One region of the Paenibacillus sp. FSL H8-0282 genome, then DNA from elsewhere that is predicted to be linked to it. Evidence: riboswitches for the same ligand, from Rfam matches in the RefSeq annotation. Region 1 holds a riboswitch; the other holds the start of a gene.
The links. Region 1 has a riboswitch for cyclic di-GMP ahead of NST94_RS02430 (choice-of-anchor A family protein). Riboswitches for the same ligand answer to the same signal wherever they lie in the genome.
Positions count from the first base shown of each region.

Region 2: it holds a riboswitch for cyclic di-GMP, as region 1 does, so the genes downstream of both, NST94_RS03210 (transglutaminase-like domain-containing protein) here and NST94_RS02430 (choice-of-anchor A family protein) in region 1, are expected to answer to the same signal.

Region 1 is NZ_CP150146.1:552,963-556,496, forward strand. It holds gene NST94_RS02420 (ASCH domain-containing protein) at 21-434, shown strand; gene NST94_RS02425 (hypothetical protein) at 634-1,026, opposite strand; cyclic di-GMP riboswitch class I at 1,522-1,612, shown strand; gene NST94_RS02430 (choice-of-anchor A family protein) at 1,721-3,534, shown strand, end outside.
Region 2 is NZ_CP150146.1:733,101-736,634, reverse strand. It holds rRNA gene NST94_RS03215 (16S ribosomal RNA) at 1-858, opposite strand, end outside; gene NST94_RS03210 (transglutaminase-like domain-containing protein) at 1,226-2,035, opposite strand; cyclic di-GMP riboswitch class I at 2,049-2,129, opposite strand; cyclic di-GMP riboswitch class I at 2,204-2,286, opposite strand; gene NST94_RS03205 (class D sortase) at 2,400-3,065, opposite strand; gene NST94_RS03200 (GtrA family protein) at 3,168-3,534, opposite strand, start outside.

The sequences.
Region 1 (3,534 bases):
AAACAAAGGGGATAAATATCATGCGGTGTATAACAATACGGCAGCCTTGGGCGACCTTAATTGCTCTTGGTGAAAAAGAGTTTGAAACTCGTTCATGGAGAACAGCCTACCGCGGCGAGTTAGGCATCCATGCCGGAGTGAGGATTGACAAAAAGATTTGTGAACAGGAACCGTACAAATCAGTATTGGCGAAACATGGCTATACAGCGAATAATTTGCCGACAGGAGCTATTATTGCTACAGGTCAGCTCGCGGGATGTTATGTGGTTACTCCAGAGGTGGATTTAAGGGAATGGATCAATGGGAACGAATATGATTTTGGCGACTATAGTGAAGGACGGTTTGCCTGGAAGCTTGAAGGGGTTCATCCATTAAGCCATCCAATTCCAGCTAAAGGTCGGCTAAGCTTGTGGGAGCACTCTACTCACTTCTGAACGGCGAACAATATTTTTAATGTAATTTTTATGTGCCTATCAGCTTTTTTTCAGGTTCGAGGTATATATTAGAGACACCAAACACCCCCCAGTGTTTTGTGGTATATCTCTCTCAGGTCTTGCCAACTCCCATGGTAAGGCCTATTTTTTTGTTCACTAATTGATTGGGGGGAGAGAGCGCAGCGGCTTCTATACAGCTTTACTTAATCTGGTACTGTTCTTCGTAACTCTTAAAAGATGAAATATCCAGCCCTAGATATCTGCGCATATGGATGGCAGCCTGAGCCGCAACAATGTCATTCAACAGCAGCATTCGTTCATGATAGCCACGACATATATACTTGGCTTCAATTCCCGTATTAAGTCTGTTTTGCTCATACACCTTGATTCCCCGTCTTCTCATTTCTGCACGAACATCCCTTAGATCTGTTGTAGCTACTGCAGCAGCTGTTCCAAGCACCTCCAGATAAGGGGCGGGTGTTCGTAAGTGTGTAGATAAAATGGCGGAGTCCCGTTCGAAAGCTGATAAAATCATCGGAAGCAATAAATAAGATTTCACCAGCATGTTGTCCCTGCTTTCTGCTCTATGCATGAATCTCATCACCTCTAATAGGAACGTATATTCGTATTCTACCCCGATATTCCAAAAATAATCAATGGTATTTCTAAACAGCTTATCCAATGTGATAAAATTCACAACTAAATAACGAAGAATAAATTATATTAAAAATTGTAATAATAAAAATTAATGTATCGAACGCAAATAAAGGAGAATTATGATGGAAAAAGAGGGCAGCCTCCAGCGTGGATTGTTTTTTGGTTTAATTCTGAGTGTTCCCTTATGGATATCCATATTGGGCTATATACAGTTACTTTAAAATTTAATGAAAAACCTTATGCGAAGCGCCTTTAGGCGCTTTTTTTGTGTGGTACTAATGCGGGGAATTATCGAAAGGAATTGATTGACAATTGTGGGTGTCGGGAGCTAAACTGTTATTAATTCAAAAGTATTAAAAGTCATAGACTGTTATTGGATAGAATGCTTCAGCTACCAGTTCTGGACTTGCAGTGTAATACATATATATAGTCATGATAATAGCAAACCGTCTGAAAGGGCGGGACGCAAAGTCCAGGAGTCTAAAGTGTCTTAAAGGCACAATGACCGTCCGACTGCCATGAGAAGGGAATTTCACTTCTTTTTGGCGGTCTTTTTTGTTGTTAGGTCCTTTAGAGTTTCTGGTAATTATTCTGATTAATATAAATCATAGTTTTAGGAGGTGTGCCATTTGAAAAGAAGAATAAAACCGTTACTCTCGCTTGTATTAGCTGGGATTTTGACGGTAGGTAGTGGGCTTTCCTCATTGGGAGCTGGAGTTGCTGGAGCTAGTAGTTCTTCTACATTGGGAATTGCAGCGGTCTACAACGTGTTTATTCTAGGGGATATAACGACAGTTTCGGATACGGAAGGAAGGTTTGCTGCTGGAGGTAACGTTAACTTAACCAACTATAGTGTTGGAGATAGGTTGACCGCAGCAGAGGTTTCCCTGACTGACACACTTGTTGTTGGAGGGAATCTTACTTTCAACGGAGGTACTGTTTATGGGAATATCGTGTACGGGGGAGATTTTTCAGGGAATGTAACGCTCCTCAAGGGTGGTGCAAAAAGACAGGGGAGTACGATTGACTTTTCAGCCGTAGGTCAGTCTTTGAAGGACAAATCAGCAGAACTTGCAGCATTGCCGGCGAATGGAACAACAGTGTACCAATATGGCAGCCTTACCCTGACAGGTACAGATCCTGCGGTCAATGTTTTTAATGTTTCAGGAGATAACGTCTCTAATACCTACGGAATTACAATAAATGTTCCTTCAGGATCTACTGCAATTATTAATATTGATGGTTCTAACGTAAAAATGAAAAACTTCGGATTTCTACCTAATAACGTGTTGAACAGCAAGAAAATTTTGCTTAACTTTAGCCAAGCTGCGTATCTTGATATGGCAGGCATAGGTGTAATGGGAAGCATACTTGCCCCCTATGCTCATGTTGATTTTATTAATGGTCAGATTAACGGTACTTTAGTGGCGGCTTCACTCAAAGGTACTGGTGGTGGTGAATTTCACCACTATCCATACGATGGTGATGAACCTGGACCAACGCCGACACCAACGCCGACAGTGACGCCGACACCAACAGTGACACCAACGCCAACGCCGACAGTGACACCGACACCAACACCGACAGTGACACCAACGCCAACGCCGACAGTGACGCCGACACCAACAGTGACACCAACGCCAACGCCGACAGTGACACCGACACCAACACCGACAGTGACACCAACGCCGACACCGACGCCAACACCATGTCCGACGCCGACAGTGACACCAACACCAACACCAACGCCGACAGTGACACCGACGCCAACGCCGACGCCAACGCCGACAGTGACACCGACGCCAACGCCAACAGTGACACCAACGCCAACGCCAACAGTGACACCAACGCCGACAGTGACGCCAACACCGACACCAACGCCGACAGTGACACCAACACCAACACCGACACCAACGCCGACAGTGACGCCAACACCGACACCAACGCCGACAGTGACGCCAACGCCAACAGTGACACCAACGCCGACGCCAACGCCAACAGTGACACCAACGCCGACAGTGACGCCAACACCGACACCAACGCCGACAGTGACGCCAACGCCGACAGTGACACCGACGCCGACAGTGACACCAACACCAACGCCGACAGTGACACCAACGCCGACGCCGACAGTGACACCAACGCCAACGCCAACACCGACACCAACGCCGACGCCGACAGTGACACCAACGCCGACGCCGACAGTGACACCAACGCCGACGCCGACAGTGACACCAACGCCGACGCCGACAGTGACACCAACGCCGACAGTGACACCAACACCGACACCAACGCCGACGCCGACACCAACGCCGACGCCGACACCAACGCCGACAGTGACGCCAACACCGACACCAACGCCGACAGTGACGCCAACGCCAACAGTGACACCAACGCCGACGCCAACGCCAACAGTGACACCAACGCCGACAGTGACGCCAAC
Region 2 (3,534 bases), 180 kb from region 1:
TATCGAAACCCCTAACACCTAGCACTCATCGTTTACGGCGTGGACTACCAGGGTATCTAATCCTGTTTGCTCCCCACGCTTTCGCGCCTCAGCGTCAGTTACAGCCCAGAAAGTCGCCTTCGCCACTGGTGTTCCTCCACATATCTACGCATTTCACCGCTACACGTGGAATTCCACTTTCCTCTTCTGTACTCAAGCCACCCAGTTTCCAGTGCGACCTCAGGTTGAGCCCAAGGTTTAAACACCAGACTTAAATAGCCGCCTGCGCGCGCTTTACGCCCAATAATTCCGGACAACGCTTGCCCCCTACGTATTACCGCGGCTGCTGGCACGTAGTTAGCCGGGGCTTTCTTCTCAGGTACCGTCACTCCGGTAGCAGTTACTCTACCGGACGTTCTTCCCTGGCAACAGAGCTTTACGATCCGAAAACCTTCATCACTCACGCGGCGTTGCTCCGTCAGGCTTTCGCCCATTGCGGAAGATTCCCTACTGCTGCCTCCCGTAGGAGTCTGGGCCGTGTCTCAGTCCCAGTGTGGCCGTTCACCCTCTCAGGTCGGCTACGCATCGTCGCCTTGGTGGGCCGTTACCCCACCAACTAGCTAATGCGCCGCAGGCCCATCCCTCAGTGACAGATTGCTCCGTCTTTCATTCTTCTCTCAGGAGAAAAAAGAAATTATCCGGTATTAGCTACCGTTTCCGGTAGTTATCCCAGTCTGAAGGGCAGGTTGCCTACGTGTTACTCACCCGTCCGCCGCTAAGTCACTTTGAAAGCAAGCTTTCAAAGTGACTCCGCTCGACTTGCATGTATTAGGCACGCCGCCAGCGTTCGTCCTGAGCCAGGATCAAACTCTCCAATTAGTATTGAAAAGAGCGATATGCTCATTTTGAAACATCTGACGAGAAAATTAATTCTCTAGTTTTGGATTTCACTTACGTGATTTCCTACTCACTCGTTGTTCAGTTTTCAAAGATCAAGTTCTCGTTGGCGCCATTTAATGTCTCAGCAGCAACTCTTATAATATATCATGTTGTTTTCAGAAATGCAAGTTTTATTTTTCGAAGCTTTTTATCAGCCTCGTCTGTATCGCCTGTACGCTGTCTAACAACGCTTACCTATAATACCCCAACTATTAATAGAAAAGCAACCCCTAATATAAAAATAAACAACTAGCTAAATAATTAAGCTAGTTGTTTATTTAATAGAGTTATGTTTCTAGCGACGAACTTAATAGTATTTTGCCGCAGTATATTTGCTTGAGGCTTTAATTAAATCGGTTTTCTTATCACTCTTTGAAAGTCCTGCATCCACTGTAGTATCAATGGTAACCCACTTCCCATTAAGCAACACTTCGTTCCAGGCATGATATTGCGTAACGTAGCTTGTATTCCCCATTACCAACTTAGCAGGAACATCTACACTCCGCAGCATTGCGGCAAAAAGAGAAGCGTAATCATAGCAAATCCCTTTTTTAGTAGTCAATGTCTTATCGATGCTTGGAATATAATCAGTAGTTACACTATTAGCAAGAGAGTAATCATATTGTACATTCGCAACTACATAGTTATAGATCGCTTTAACTTTCTCTTCGTCTGTTGTTTTGCCTTGTACTAATTGTTTAGCTTTGACAATCGCTTTATCAGAAGAACTCCATTTCACATTCTGTACGGAGCCCAAATATACGGAATTCGAGTCACTCATGGTTACGTCTACTACTTCGGAATATAACGCTTTGTATTTATTGCCGGTTGTATTCTCCAGAACAGAAACCTTATAAGTCCCATTTCCTTGTTGCAAAGGGAAGTCCTCAGCTTGTCCAGAAGCATACAAGTTATATGTATAGCTGCTGTTATCTTTGGTGATCATGAGTTTGATTCTTTTATCTTTCGGAATATCATAGTTAATACCAATAACACCTTGAGCCACTTTGGATGTAATCAACCAGCTGGCATCTGCACTTGCAGCTTGAGCTGTACTTACCGGAACTGAAGTCATTAGGACGAACAACGCCACCAGCATAAAATAAACCTTTTTCACGGATAAAACTCCTTTCGGTAGCTGGCTGCCATCCTTTCGGGAAGGCCCTTTAGCTTTGCGTCCCTACCTTTCGATAGGTTTGCCGTTATCGTATAAGCTCTATCTGTTCTAGCTTTACTAGATATAATTGATAGAATCCATTTGAAACAAACAAAAAAAGCCTCTTCATTCGGTAGCTGGCTGCCATCCTTTCGGGAAAAGGCCCTTTAGCTTTGCGTCCCTACCTTTCGGAAGGTTTGCCGTTATCGTGTTTAGCTTTCATAGTATAATACTATCATATTTATAGTTGTGAACAAGACCTAATTTACTAGATTACCCATTATTTTATAAATATCTCCCGGTATTTGTGTTTTCTTGTCATTCACTATTCTCCTTTTGTTAATTTGGCATGAACAATCAGACGATGCGTTGGATTCACTAGCGGATCACATGTAATCAGAGTAAGAATCTTATCCTTGTCATTCCCGTCAAGAACGGAGACATCACTCGGATCTACAACAGAAATATCGTATACCTCATAGTTAAACACCTGATCACTAGTCTTTACCGTGATAACATCCCCCACAACAACCTCATTCAATCTGTTAAACAAACGACCCGTAGTTCGAGCCCGATGCGCCGCGATTGCAGCATTCCCGATCTCTCCAAGGGGTGCCGTTTCTTTCATATGGGCTGCAGCATGTTTCATATTAGCTTTTGTAGCCCCTTCTAATACAGGCAGCTTCAAATCAATCTTATCGATTTCAATTAGTGCGATTACTTTGCCACCGACTTCAATCTCCGGTTCAGGCTTTTCTGTCTCTTGGGGTTGGGGCTGTGCTTGGGCATCCAGAACCGATTCCTCTGCTAACAGCTGAGTAACTTCAGCATACCTGCTCCTCAGATCTGACTGGGGAGTACTATCGGCAGTGCTTAGTTCAGCCGTTTCTAATAACTTCTCCTGCTGCCTGTCGTTGTACCATTCGTTAGCTGTCGGATATAACATGATAAGTATCCCAGCCAGTATGAGTAGATAGGAGAATTTACGCAATGTTATTCGCCTCCGTATATTGTTTCTATGGTTATATACAAATCAAGCAGAAAAAGCTACTTGCCTTTAAGCATAGCAACTCCTTCTGCCTGAAATTAATGTTTAAAATACCCATTTACGACTTCCAAAGAAATTGATGATCACCGTGATAAAGGTAACCAGCACCTTGGAGATCAAGACTTGAATACCTAGTTTGTCTGTCAACAGATGCATTAGCAGCAGTGATATTCCGAGCACTACCAGATTCAGCACGATAAACTTGACCAGCTGCACGCGGTCGAAGCCTTCTTTATTCCCCCGGTTGCGATCACGAAAGGTTACTTTTTTATTCAAAATAAAGCTATTCGCCGTGCCTGCACTATAGGAGATCACCTGCGCCAATGCGTATACCATCCCTAGTGAATTCAACAATGTAAAAATCACAAAATCAATAAGCGTATTGAGCAAACCTACGGCATTAAATTTGAGG